2 regions of the Bradyrhizobium sp. Bra78 genome follow, and region 2 is predicted to be linked to the other one. Evidence: riboswitches for the same ligand, from Rfam matches in the RefSeq annotation. Region 2 holds a riboswitch; the other holds the start of a gene.

Region 1 (7,156 bases), 150 kb from region 2:
GGGTGCGGTGGACGTTCTGGTGGTCGATTCGGTCGCGGCGCTGGTGCCGAAGGCCGAGCTCGAGGGCGAGATGGGCGATGCGCTGCCGGGTCTTCAAGCGCGGTTGATGAGCCAGGCGCTGCGCAAGCTGACGGCCTCGATCAACAAGTCCAACACCATGGTGATCTTCATCAACCAGATCCGCATGAAGATCGGTGTGATGTACGGCTCGCCCGAGACCACGACCGGCGGCAACGCGCTGAAGTTCTATGCCTCCGTCCGCCTCGACATCCGCCGCATCGGCGCGATCAAGGAGCGCGACGAGGTGGTCGGCAACACCACGCGCGTCAAGGTGGTGAAGAACAAGCTGGCGCCGCCGTTCAAGCAGGTCGAATTCGACATCATGTACGGCGAGGGCGTCTCCAAGATGGGCGAGATCCTCGATCTCGGCGTCAAGGCCGGCATCGTCGAGAAATCCGGCGCCTGGTTCTCCTATGACAGCCAGCGTCTCGGCCAGGGCCGCGAGAACTCCAAGGCGTTCCTGAAGGCCAACCCCGACATCACCGCCAAGATCGAGACCTCGATCCGCCAGAACTCCGGCCTGATCGCCGAGCAGATTCTGGCCGGCACCCCCGAGCGTGACGCCGACGGCGACGAGCCGGCGGACGAGTAAGCTTTAACGCGAAGAGTTTTTCGCGAGGAGCGGGCGCTGAGGACGTTGAGTTGCCGACGTCTTCGGGGCCCGTTTCGTTTTATGATACAAGAGATACCCGGATCAGTTAGTGAGCCCTGGATCGCCGTGAGTTGGAATCAATCCGAGGTCATTGCTGCTCGCCAGATCATTATTGAGATGGCGAAAGGCATACTTTCCGGAAGCGTGTCCCCGGTGGAAGGTGCCAGGGCAATTGCAAGGCACAGCTTCAAGGCTCGCCTCGAAGATGATCCCGATATCTTGCCCTTTGTGGGAATTGTTTCGGAGACTGAAGCCTTGCCGCTCGGACGCGAAAGGGCACACTGGCAGGCGCGCGCGCTCGCTGATCTGCAGGGCAACATCGATAAATCCCAAGCCTGGGCGCTCACCGTCGCGAGCACCCATTGCCAGAGCCTTGCGGCACGATCGGGAAGTCTGATGCGTTGGCCGGACGGCTAGATTGTAGGGTGGATTAGCCGAAGGCGTAATCCACCACTGTTCGTCTCCGTTGAAGCTGAAGTGGTGGGTTACGCTGCGCTAACCCACCCTACGATCCCTTACTCCGCAGCTTCCGCGTAATCGCTCACCGGCGGGCACGAACACACCAGGTTGCGGTCGCCATAGACGTTGTCGACGCGGCCGACCGGCGACCAATATTTGTCGGTGCGCGAGCTGCCCGCGGGGAAGCAGCCCTCGGCGCGGGTGTAGGCGCGATTCCACGCATCGTCGGCGATGTCGTGCACGGTGTGCGGCGCGTGGCGCAGCGGCGAGGCCTCGATCTTGAAGCGGCCCGCCTCGACCTCGGCGATCTCCTTCCGGATCGCGATCATCGCGTCGCAGAAGCGATCCAGCTCCGCCTTCGATTCCGATTCGGTCGGCTCGATCATCAGCGTGCCCGGCACCGGAAAGCTCATGGTGGGCGCGTGGAAGCCGTAGTCGATCAGGCGTTTTGCGATGTCGTCCACGGTGACGCCACTCGTGTTCTTCAGCGCGCGCGGGTCGACGATGCACTCATGTGCGACGCGGCCCTTGGCGTTCTTGTAGAGCACCGGGAAGTGCGCATCGAGGCGCGCCGCGATGTAGTTGGCGTTGAGGATCGCGATCTCGGTGGCGCGCTTCAAGCCGTCGCCGCCCATCATCAGAATGTAGATGTAGGAGATGGTCAGGATCGAAGCCGAGCCGAACGGTGCAGCCGAGACCGGACCGACCGGAGCGTCCGCTTGCGTCGCCGGATGGCCGGGCAGGAAAGGCGCGAGGTGTGCCTTGACGCCGATCGGGCCCATGCCGGGGCCGCCGCCGCCATGCGGGATGCAGAACGTCTTGTGCAGGTTGAGGTGGCTGACGTCGGCGCCGTAATCGCCGGGCCTGCTCAGGCCGACCTGCGCGTTGAGATTGGCGCCGTCCAGATACACCTGGCCGCCGTGGCCATGCACGATCTCGCAGATCTCGCTTATGTGCTCCTCGAACACGCCATGGGTCGAGGGATAGGTGATCATCACAGCGGCGAGGTCGTTCGAATGCTTCTCCGCCTTGGCGCGGAGATCATTGACGTCGACGTCGCCGTTCTTCTCGCAGGCGACCACCACCACGTCCATGCCGACCATCGCGGCCGAGGCCGGGTTGGTGCCGTGGGCGGAGGAGGGGATCAGGCAGATCTTGCGATGGCTCTGCCCACGCGCCGCGTGATAGCCGCGGATGGCAAGCAGGCCGGCATACTCGCCCTGCGCGCCCGAATTCGGCTGCAGCGAGATCGCGTCATAGCCGGTGATGTCGCACAGCCATTTTTCCAGCCGCGCGAACAGCGCGTGGTAGCCGCGTGCCTGCTCGCGCGGGGCGAACGGGTGCAGGCTGGAAAATTCCGGCCAGGTCAGCGGCATCATCTCGGTGGTCGCGTTCAGCTTCATCGTGCAGGAGCCGAGCGGGATCATCGCGCGGTCGAGTGCGAGGTCACGGTCGCTGAGCTTGCGCATGTAGCGCAGCATCTCGGTCTCCGAGCGATGCGCGTGGAACACCGGATGGGTGAGGAAGGAGGTCGTGCGCTTCAGCGCCTCCGGCAGCGCCTCGCGCGTGGTCGCATCTAACTCGGCGTAAGCAAGCGTGCCGCCGAACGCGCGCCAGACCGCTTCCACCGTCGCAGGCGTGGTGGTCTCGTCGAGCGCGATCCGCAATGCGGTTTCGCCGACGCCGAGATTGACCTTCTCTGAGGCAGCGCGCGCGACGATCTCGGCACGCCTCGTGCCGGCATCCACGCTGAGCGTGTCGAAGAAGCTGTCGCAACTCGGCGCGAAGCCGAGCTTGCGCAGGCCGGCAGCGAGCACGGCGGCGCGGCGATGCACGTTTCGCGCAATGTGGGTCAGGCCCTCGGGGCCGTGATAGACCGCGTACATCGAGGCGATCACGGCGAGCAGCACCTGCGCGGTGCAGATGTTGGAGGTCGCCTTCTCGCGGCGGATGTGCTGCTCGCGGGTCTGCAGCGCGAGGCGATAGGCGGGCATCCCGCGCGAATCGACGGAGAGGCCGACGATGCGGCCGGGCAGCGAGCGCTTCAGCGCATCGCGCACCGCCATGTAGGCCGCGTGCGGCCCGCCATAACCCATCGGCACGCCGAAGCGCTGGGCCGAACCGATCGCGATGTCGGCGCCGAGCTCGCCGGGCGAGGCGAGCAGCGTCAGCGCCAGCAGATCGGCGGCAACGATCGCGAGCGCGCCCTTGGCCTTCAGTGCCGCGATCGCGGGCCTGAGGTCGCGCACGGCGCCCGATGAGCCCGGATATTGCAGCAGCGCGCCGAGCACGTCGGCCTTGTCGAGATCGGCGAGGGGATCGCCGACGACCAGGGTCCAGCCCAAGGGCTCCGCGCGGGTGCGCATCACAGCCAGCGTCTGCGGATGCACGTCCTTGTCGACGAAGAAGGCCTTTGCCTCGACCTTCGAGTGCCGCTCCGCCAGCGCCATGGCTTCGGCCGCTGCGGTCGCCTCATCCAGCAGCGAGGCGTTGGCGACGTCGAGCCCGGTGAGGTCGCAGATCATGGTCTGGAAGTTGAGCAGCGCCTCCAGCCGGCCCTGGCTGATCTCGGGCTGGTAGGGCGTGTAGGCCGTGTACCAGGCCGGGTTCTCGAGGATGTTGCGCTGGATCACCGCGGGCAGGATCGTGCCGGAATAGCCTTGGCCGATCAGCGAGGTGAAGACCTGGTTCTGGCTTGCGAGCTCGCCCATATGCGCGATCGCCTCGGTCTCGCTGAGCGGCTTGCCGAGATCGAGCGGCGCGGCCTGCCGGATCGAGGCCGGCAGCGTCTCCGCCATCAGCGCGTCGAGGGTCCTGGCGCCGACGGTCTCCAGCATCGCGGCGACATCGCGCGCGGAGGGGCCGATGTGGCGCCGAACGAAGGTGGCGGCGGCGTCGCCGTTGGATTTGCGGTGCGCGGTCATCGCTTGCTCCATCGCTCTTTAAGCCGTGTGTGCCTTGTAGGCGGCTTCATCCATGAGGCCGCCGAGCTCGCTCTTGTCGGCGATCCTGATCTTGAAGAACCAGGCCTTGCCCTGAGCATCCGAATTGATCAGCGCCGGCTCGCCCGCGAGCTCGGCGTTGGTCTCGAGCACCTCGCCCGAGATTGGCGCGTAGACGTCGGAGGCGGCCTTCACCGATTCCACGACGGCGGCGGCTTCGGTCTTCTTCAGGGTGCGGCCGATCTTGGGCAGCTCGACGAACACGACGTCGCCGAGCTGCGACTGCGCGTAGTCGGTGATCCCGACGGTGGCGACGTCGCCGTCGATCGCGAGCCATTCGTGGTCGGAGGTGTACAGCGTCGTGGTCATTGTCTTGTCCTCAGCGTTTGTAGGTGTTTTTCACGAAAGGCATGGCGGCGACGGTGAGCGGCAGCCGCTGGCCGCGCACCTCGGCGAACAGTTTCGTATCGAGCGCGCTCAGGCTCGTCGGCACATAGCCCATCGCGACCGGTGCATTCAGGCTCGGGCCGAAGCCGCCGGAGGTGACCTTTCCGATCGGCTCGCTGGAGGCCGCATCCGCAAACAGCAGCGCGCCCTCGCGCACCGGCGCGCGGCCCTCGGTGCGCAGCCCGACGCGGCGGCGGCTTGCGCCGTTGTCGAAATGAGCGAGGATCTTGTCGGCACCGGGAAAGCCGCCGGCGCGCGCGCCGCCGCTGCGGCGGCTCTTCTGCACCGACCATTCCAGCGCGGCTTCGACCGGCGTGGTCGTGGTGTCGATGTCGTGGCCGTAGAGACAGAGGCCTGCCTCGAGACGCAGGCTGTCGCGGGCCCCCAAGCCGATCGGCAGCACATCCGCGTTGTCCAGCAGCGTCCTGGCGAGGCGCTCGGCGTCGCCTGCGGGGACCGAAATCTCGAACCCGTCCTCGCCGGTGTAGCCGGAGCGCGAGACGAAACAGTCGAGGCCGGCGACCTTGTGCGGGCCGGCATCCATGAATTTCATGGACGGCGCCTCTGCACACAATTTCGCCAGTGCCGATTCCGCCTTCGGACCCTGCAACGCGATCAGCGCGCGGTCCGCCAGCTGCTCGATGACGCAGTCGCCGGAGAGATTCGCGCGCAGATGCGCCTCGTCCTGCTCCTTGCAGGCGGCGTTGACGACCAGGAACAGATGATCGCCGAAATTGGCGACCATCAAATCGTCCAGCAGGCCGCCGTCCGCATTGGTGAACTGGGCATAGCGCTGACGCCCCGGCGCGATCGCCACGATGTCCTGCGGCACCAGCCGTTCCAGCGCGCGGGCGGCGTCCTCGACCCTGCCGGATTTCGGCCGTAGCGCGAGCTGTCCCATATGGGAGACGTCGAACAGGCCGGCTTGGCTGCGGGTATGGAGGTGTTCCTTCAGCACGCCCGCGGGGTACTGCACGGGCATGTCATAGCCCGCGAACGGCACCATCTTGCCGCCGAGCGACACGTGAAGATCGTAAAGGGGGGTGCGTTTCAGGGATTCTTTGTCGTCACGCGCAAGCATTACGGGGCCCTCGGCGGTTCCCCGGGAACGATTTCCCGTGGACACCAGTCGAAGCCCCATCTGTCGCTGTGCCTGAGAGTATTATCCCGTCGGCGGACGCTGTCCGGGTCGACCTTTAGAAGGTCATCGCCCGTCGGCGCCTCTTTCCAGATGTCGTCAAAGCCACGCGGTCCTTTTGCCTGAGAGTTTCCGGGGCGGTTGCTCCTTCGGCGCCGGCTGCCTAAAGCCGGTCTCTCCCGACGTGGCCGTACGATACAGATGGGTACAGACCACAGGGCGGCCAAGCCTGTCAACGCGGCATCGGCGGCTTTCAACGGGATTGCAACGGGATTGCAACGGGGATTGCGCGCCTGCGGCAACCCACTGATCCGGTTGCACAGTTTCTGGACAGCGAAGCTGGCCTTGTCTAAAAGCGCTTTGGCCCGCAGATATCAGCCCAAACTTGCGGTTTGGATGGCGTATGGCGGGTCCAAGCACACCCGATTGGATGAACATGAGCGGCGTCAACGAGATCAGGTCGACCTTTCTGAACTTCTTTGCCGAGAACGGCCACGAAATCGTGTCGTCCTCGCCATTGGTGCCGCGCAACGATCCGACGTTGATGTTCACCAATGCCGGCATGGTGCAGTTCAAGAACGTCTTCACCGGCGTCGAGAAGCGGCCCTATCAGCGCGCCACCACGTCGCAGAAATGCGTGCGCGCCGGCGGCAAGCACAACGACCTCGACAATGTCGGCTACACCGCGCGCCATCTCACCTTCTTCGAGATGCTCGGCAATTTTTCGTTCGGCGACTATTTCAAGGAGCGCGCGATCGAGCTGGCATGGAAGCTGATCACGTCCGAGTTCGGGCTCAAGAAGGACAAGCTGCTCGTCACCGTCTACCACACCGACGACGAGGCGGCGGGCCTGTGGAAGAAGATCGCCGGCTTCTCCGACGACCGCATCATCCGCATCCCGACCTCGGACAATTTCTGGGCGATGGGCGACACCGGGCCGTGCGGCCCGTGCTCGGAGATCTTCATCGATCGCGGCGAGCACATCTGGGGCGGACCGCCGGGCAGTCCCGAGGAGGACGGCGACCGCTTCCTCGAATTCTGGAATCTGGTGTTCATGCAGTACGAGCAGGTGACGAAGGAGGAGCGCGTGGCGCTGCCGCGTCCCTCGATCGACACCGGCATGGGGCTGGAGCGCATGGCCTGCATCATGCAGGGCGTCGACAGCGTGTTCGAGACCGACCTGTTCCGTCATTTGATCGACGCGACATCGTCCGCGCTCGGCAGCGGGCCGAACGAGCAGACCGTGGCCTCGTTCCGCGTCATCGCCGACCACCTGCGCTCCTCCGCCTTCCTGGTCGCCGACGGCGTGCTGCCCTCGAACGAGGGCCGCGGCTACGTGCTGCGCCGGATCATGCGCCGGGCGATGCGCCATGCGCAGCTGCTCGGCGCCAAGGAGCCGCTGATGCATCGCCTGGTCTGGGCGCTGGTGCGCGAGATGGGCCAGGCCTATCCCGATCT
Region 2 (7,156 bases):
CGGCTCTCGGCGGTGTCGAGCTGCACGGTGATCGAGTAGCCCTTTACCGGATAGACGTTGACGCGCTCGTCGAGGAGGGCGGCGAAGTGGCGGCTCGCCACACCGGCGCAGACCACGACCCCATCCACGTTCAGCATGCCGCGTGCGGATGCGGCAGCATCGCTTGCAGAGAGATCTGCCCAGCCGACGACAAAGCCTCCGCCGGCCTGGGCGATGGAATCGATATTGGCTTCGTGGATGAAGGTCGCGCCGCGACGCTTGCAGGCCTCGGCAAGCCCGCGGGTAAACTTGTGGATATCGCCGGTCGCGTCCGACGGCGTGTAGAAGCCGCCATAATACTCCTTGCGCAGCGTCGGCTCGATCGCGCGGATTTCTTCCGGCGTGACCGGGCGGCGATCGAGGCCGCCTTCCTGCAACAGCGCGTTGACGCGCAGGCCGGATTCAAAACCCTTCTTGTCGTGATAGATGTGGAGAATGCCGCGACGTTCGAGGTCGAAGTCGATGCCTTCACGCGTGGCGATCTCGTACAGATGCTTGCGGGCTTCGATCGCGAGCCGCGTGGTCTCGATGGTGTTAGCGCGGTAGTTGCCGATGTTGGCGACGAACTCGCTCATCCACGAATATTTGTGCCAGTTCGGCCGCGGATTCATCAGCAGCGGTGCGTCGCGCCGAAACATCCAGCGCAGGCCTTTGAGGATCGTCGCGGTGCTATTCCACACTTCGGCATTGCTGGCGGAGAGCTGTCCGCCGTTGGCGAAGGAGGTCTCCATCGCGGCGTAGCGGTGCTTGTCGAGCACCGTCACCTTGTAGCCGCGTTCGAGCAGGGCATAGGCGGTCGTTACGCCGGTGATGCCGGCGCCGATGATGGCGATATGAGTCATGGCAGGTTCGGGGCTCCCGTGAGTTAGAGTCGGCTAACCGCCGGCCACAAGGCCGTTGGCGGCGCCCCATCTGTCACGGTTACCTGAGAGCTTGATCCTTTGCGGACCTCAGGCGAGGTCTTGCTCCGGACTATCCCCTTCGGTGGACGTAACGACCAATCTTGGCCGTGCCGTCTCTCTCCAGATCGTCCTGACGATACAGTCCTTTTGCCTGAGAGTTTCCGGGGCGGTTGCTCCGTCGGCGCCGCAAAGAAGGCCGAAACCTTCATTGCGATCTCTCCCGCATCGTCGCGTGGACAATCGAGCAGTACGATGCGCCTTATTTATAGACAAGGCTAAATTTCAACCGCGACTGCCAACGCATTGTGCAGTGCGAAGTTGATTCAACCTATTACTCCAGGGTCGCCAGCAAACCCGCCATCAGCCGGCCGCGTTCGACCAGGCTCTCGACCTCGATGAACTCTTCCAGCGTGTGGCCATTGCCGCCGCGCACGCCGAGTCCGTCGAGCGTCGGGATGCCCATCGCGCCGGTAAAGTTGCCGTCCGAGCCGCCGCCCGAGCTCGCATGCGGCAGCTCGGCGCCGAGCGATTTAGCGATGCCGCGTGCTTTTTCATACAGCGCCATCGTGCCCGCATCCGGCTCCCACACGGGCCGGGTCACGCCGCGCGTCACCTTGAAGGCGACATCATTGGTCGTGCCTGACAGAGCCAGCATCCTCTCGACGCCGCGATCGAGATCAGCCTGCCGCTTGGCCATCGACAGCGCTTCGCCGGTAGCGGTCGTTGCAACGCAATTGACCCATTGTCCGCCATGCACAACGCCGACCGAGAAAGTGCAGTCCTCCGTCGTCATCGCGTCGATCGCAAGGATCTGCCGCGCCATCTCGCGGATCGCCGAGCGGCCCGCCGACAGCGTTGCGCCGGCGTGGCTCGGCCGTCCCGTCGCCTCGAGGTTGAACCGCGCGATGGCGTAACGTCCAGTCGTGACGCCGTTGTCGGCGCGGCCGGGCTCGGGCACCAGCACGTATTTGTTGCGCGCGGCCTCCGCCTCGATGATGTCGCGCGTCGACGGCGTGCCGACCTCCTCGTCGGGCGTGAACAGCACGGTGATCGGCAGCGGCGTCGTGAACGAAGCACTTGCCAGCTGCCGGATCGCTTCCAGCGAGAGATAATTGCCGCCTTTCATGTCGTAGATGCCGGGGCCGTAGCACCTGTTGCCCTCGCGCCGCCATTTCAGCTTCTCGATGGTGCCGGTGGGATGGACGGTGTCCATGTGTCCGGCAATCAGGATGCCCGGCTCGCCCTGCTTGGGATGCGGAAAGCGGGCGCGAACCACTCCGCCAAAGCCGTCGCGGCCGGCGATGCGCTCGATCGTCGCACCCATGATTGCCATCTGGCGCGCGGCAAGATCGAGCATGCGGTTCACGGCACTCGCGTCCCAGGTCGGGCTTTCGCATTCCACCCAACCGCGCAGGCCCTGGAGCATCGCTTCGGAATCGAAGGGAAGATTGGCTGGATTCATCTCAATGTCTCTCGAGCTTCGGAAGATGGAACGCGCATTGCATTGGTGCCGGGCAGGACAGGCGGGAGAGTGTTGTAGTGCCAAACCGATCCTTGTGGAGCCCGCGCGCGCGCCGCCTGGGCTTGCAGCGAAACCGGATTGACGCGCTCGGCGCTGTCTGCAAGTCTCGAAAAGATAAAGGCATTGCATGAGGTTAGTTCGCCCAACGAACGAGCCGGATGCTCAACCAATAATCTGCCTTTGAACAGTTTCACGTCAGGAGAACTTTCCATGTTCCAGTTAATGCGCCGGAGGCCTCGCGCGTTCGCCTCCAAACTTGCGCTGTCGGTCGTCGCGCTTTCGACCGCCCTGGCCTCGCCGGTGCTCGCGGCCGGCAAGACCATCACCGCGGTGATGCATTCGGATCTGCGCATCATCGATCCGATCTTCACCACCGCCTACATCACGCGTGACCATGGCTACATGGTCTACGACACGCTGATCTCGACCGACTCGAACTTCAAGATTCAGCCGCAGATGGCGGACTGGAAAATCTCCGACGACAAGCTCACCTACACATTCACGCTGCGCGACGGCCTGAAGTGGCATGACGGCGCGCCGGTGACGGCGGAAGACTGCGTCGCTTCGCTCAAGCGCTGGGCCGCCGTCGATGGCATGGGCCAGCAGTTGATGCAGTTCACTGCGAGCATCGAGGCGACCGATCCCAAGACCATCACGCTGAAGCTCAAGGAGCCCTACAGCCTGGTCCTCGATTCGATCGGCAAGCCGTCCTCGCGCGTCGCCTTCATGATGCCGAAGCGGCTCGCCGAGACGCCGCCGGACAAGCCGATTCCCGAGCAGATCGGCTCCGGCCCGTTCAAGTTCGTCCAGGGCGAATTCCAGCCGGGCGTCAAGGCTGTCTACGTCAAGAACACCGACTACGTGCCGCGCAAGGAGCCGGCGAGCTGGACCGCGGGCGGCAAGGTCGTGAAGGTCGACCGCGTCGAATGGCTCACCATGCCTGACCCGCAGACAGCGGTGAACGCGCTGCAATCGGGCGACATCGACTTCCTCGAGAACCCGTCGTTCGATCTCGTTCCGGTGCTCGAGGGCAATGCGGATCTCAAGGTCGAGGTGCTGAACAAGTTCGGCTTCCAGACGCTCGGACGCATGAACTTCCTCTATCCGCCGTTCGACAATCCGAAGATCCGCCGCGCCGCGCTCCTGGCAATGAAACAGAAGGACGTGCTCGATGCGCTGATCGGCAATCCCAAGTACTACAAGATCTGCGGCGCCTTCTTCATCTGCGACACGCCGTTCGCGACCGACGTCGGTTCCGAATCGCTGGTCAAGGGCAACGGCATGGCCGAGGCCAAGAAGCTGCTCGCCGAGTCCGGCTATGACGGTACGCCCGTCGTGATCATGGCGCCGGGCGACGTCACCACGCTCAAGGCCCAGCCCATCGTTGCCGCGCAGGCGCTGCGTGAAGCTGGCTTCAAGGTCGATCTCCAGGCCACCGACTGGCAGACCGTGGTGAGCCGCCGCGCCAGCCAGAAGCCTCCGAAGGAGGGCGGCTGGAACATGTTCTTCACCAACTGGGTCAGCGCCGACGTCTCCAACCCGATCTCCAACCTCTCGATCGGCGGCCAGGGCAAGAAGGGCGGCTGGTTCGGCTGGGCGGAGGACGCCAAGATCGAGAAGCTCAAGGACGACTTTGTCCGCGCGGCCTCGCTCGACGAGCAGAAGAAGATCGCGACCGAGATCCAGAAGGAAGCCTACGACCAGGTGATCTACATCCCGCTCGGCCAGTATCAGGCACCGAGCGCGTGGCGGAAGTCGCTCACCGGCGTGCTCGACGGCCCCGCAACGCCGCTGTTCTGGAACGTCGACAAGACCGAGTAGCGCGAGGGCGCGCCTGGCGCCCTTCGTTCCGATCGTTGCGCGGCGCCGCTGTCATCAGCGGCGCCGCTTTCGTTTCGTTTGTCAGTTCCGCGTCAGCTCAGGAATGTGCGGTCGAAAGCGCCGCGAATGATTTCAGCGCAGGCGCGCGCGCCGGAATAAGGTTCGCGCTCAACAATGACTGTCGCGCACGCCCTCGAGGCCTTCGCTTGCGAAAGGCACTGTGAACGCCTCCCGCTCGGTGTTCGACGGCGATCGCTGCGTCGCTGCCCGATCCGAGGCAGTCGGGTCTTCGCGCTGTTCCAGTTCCATTGGGCTCGCCTCTCGAATTGCTGCACGACAACATCGAGGCCGCGGCGAAGTTCCTCACGCGATGGGACGATGATGCGGCTTGAACAGCCGTCCCTTCTCCACCACCAGCACGATCGCGAGCGCAGCCAGCGTCGACAGGAAGAAGCCGACCGAGAACGGCAGCAATGTGCCGTCGAAGCTTTGCCCGATCGCCATGCCGACGACGATGCCGATCAAGGTCGTGATCGAGCCGTAGAGCGAGGACGCGGTGCCGGCGATGTGGCCCTGCGGCTCCATGGCAAGCGCGGTGAAGTTGGCGACCATCATGCCGAACGAGAACATCATCAGCGCCGAGAGCACCATGAACAGCGGAAGCGGCAGCGCGCCGAGGCTTTCCGTCAGCAGCATCACGCCCGCCACCGCGGTGTAGAGCGTCAATGCGCCATGCGAGATCACGCGCATGCCGAGGGTCCCGACAAACCTGGCGTTGAGGAAGCCGGCAATGGCGGTGCCGGCCGCGATCGCGGCGAAGGCGAGCGGGAAGTAATGGCCGAGGTGATAGATGCCGGTGAAGACCTGCTGGGCCGAGAAGACATAGGCAAACAACGCGCCCATGACGCTGCCGGCCGCGAGTGCGTAGCCGATAGTCTGGCGATTGGACACGGTCTGCCAATAAGCTGCGAACACGTCGCTGGGGGCGAGGGACCTGCGTTCGGACGGGGGGAGAGTTTCAGGCAGGCGCAGCACGCTCCACGCCAGCGCGAGCAGCCCGTAGAGCATCAGCACGACGAAGATGCCGCGCCATTGCGTGACCAGCAGCACCGCCTGCCCGAACGAGGGCGCGATCACGGGTACCGCGATGAAGATCATCATCGCCAGCGACATCACGCTGGCCATGCGGCGGCCGACATAGCAGTCGCGGACGATCGAGGTGGCGATCACGCGCGTCGCCGAGGTGCCGAAGCCCTGCAGTGCGCGCGCCAGCAGCAGCGTCTCGAACGAGGGGGCGGCGACCGCGAGCACGCTCGCGACCGCATAGACCGCCATGCCGCCGAGCAGCACGGGCCGCCGGCCGAAACGGTCCGACAATGGACCCATGATGAACTGGCCCGCGCCGAAGCCGATCAGGAAGGTCGACAGCACCAGCTGAAGATGGTTGGCGTTGGGAATCTTGAATGCCGACCCGATATTGGGCAGCGCCGGCAGCATCATGTCCATCGCAAGCGGGTTCAGCGCCATGATGGACGCGATCACGATGACGAATTCTGGAAAACCCATGGGCCGGTGTCCCGAGGACACCCAATCGTCGGCATTGACGTCGGACAAGAAGCTCACCTCTGAAATTCAGAGGCTTTATGTATCGTCCATGCTGCGATGCACAAGCCATGTTTCGAGATGGCTGGCAGGCGAAGCCGGAACGGACAACAATTGGTGAAGAAGCCGCCGTTGGAGCTCTGACATTTACGGGGGGACGCTCAGCCGGCGCGACGGGCTTGCCCGAACGGTTCGAATGTCATTTGTCCACCCGGCATCTAATGGTTGTTAGTCACCGTTGATTGGACGAGAGTCCTCGGGAGCGGACGTCCGTTGCCGGTGCGCGGGACAGGTCCGGTCCCTCGTTCGTGCCGGGAGCGATCATGCAGCGATCCAGTGCGGTCTTCGTCACGGGTATCATCTATGCCTTGATCGGCCTGGTCCTCGCGGCCGGCGGCATCTGGCTCGCCGCGTTGGGCGGTTCGATCTTCTACATCATTCTCGGTGCCGGCATTCTGCTCACGGCTGCGCTGCTCATGGCGCGGCGCCGATCTGCGCTGGGCCTGTTTGCCATCGTCCTGGCCGGCACGCTGGTATGGGCCGTCTCCGAGGTGCGATTCGATTGGTGGCCGCTCGCGGCGCGTGGCGACGTCGTCTTCCCGATGGCGCTTTGGCTTCTCACGCCGGTGATCGTCCGTGGGCTGGGGCAAGGCCAGCGGGTCTCCTACGGAAGTGCGACGGCGCCGCTCTGGGCCGCCCTTGTGCTGGCCTCGGTCGTGCTCGTGATCGGGCTGTTCTCGAGCTATCACGACATCAACGGCACGATCGCGGAGGCCGGTTCTGCGGTTCAGCAAGGTGAAGCCGACCCGCAGCCGGATGGCGATTGGCGGGCGTATGGACGCACCCAATTCGGACAGCGCTACTCGCCGCTGAAGCAGATCACGCCCGACAATGTCGGCAAGCTCAAGGTCGCCTGGACCTTCCGCACCGGCGACGTGGCAACACCCAACGATTCCGGCGAGACGACCTTCGAGGTCACTCCGATCAAGGTTCGCGATACGCTCTATCTCTGCTCGCAGCACCAGGTCCTGTTTGCGCTCGATGCCAGGACCGGCACCGAGCGCTGGAGGTACGATCCCAAGCTCATGTTCAACAAGACGTTCCAGCATATGACGTGTCGCGGGGTCTCCTATCACGAAGCGGCCGCCGGCGCCGTCGACAGCAGCGGTCGTGCTGCGCCCGCCGAATGTCCCCGGCGGATATTCCTGCCGGTCAATGACGGGCGCATGATCGCGCTCGATGCCGACTCCGGCAAGCTCTGCGACAGTTT

What was found. Region 2 has a riboswitch for glycine ahead of OC450_RS24720 (D-amino acid dehydrogenase). Riboswitches for the same ligand answer to the same signal wherever they lie in the genome.
Region 1: it holds a riboswitch for glycine, as region 2 does, so the genes downstream of both, gcvT (glycine cleavage system aminomethyltransferase GcvT) here and OC450_RS24720 (D-amino acid dehydrogenase) in region 2, are expected to answer to the same signal.

The regions. Positions count from the first base shown of each region.
Region 1 is NZ_JALJRE010000012.1:162,109-169,264, reverse strand. Features, by position in the region: gene recA (recombinase RecA) at 1-652, shown strand, start outside; gene OC450_RS25485 (hypothetical protein) at 779-1,129, shown strand; gene gcvP (aminomethyl-transferring glycine dehydrogenase) at 1,228-4,095, opposite strand; gene gcvH (glycine cleavage system protein GcvH) at 4,114-4,482, opposite strand; gene gcvT (glycine cleavage system aminomethyltransferase GcvT) at 4,493-5,641, opposite strand; glycine riboswitch at 5,800-5,890, opposite strand; gene alaS (alanine--tRNA ligase) at 6,135-7,156, shown strand, end outside.
Region 2 is NZ_JALJRE010000012.1:9,437-16,592, reverse strand. Features, by position in the region: gene OC450_RS24720 (D-amino acid dehydrogenase) at 1-881, opposite strand, end outside; glycine riboswitch at 950-1,067, opposite strand; glycine riboswitch at 1,071-1,174, opposite strand; gene OC450_RS24715 (M20/M25/M40 family metallo-hydrolase) at 1,273-2,403, opposite strand; gene OC450_RS24710 (ABC transporter substrate-binding protein) at 2,674-4,284, shown strand; gene OC450_RS24705 (multidrug effflux MFS transporter) at 4,648-5,898, opposite strand; gene OC450_RS24700 (glucose/quinate/shikimate family membrane-bound PQQ-dependent dehydrogenase) at 6,210-7,156, shown strand, end outside.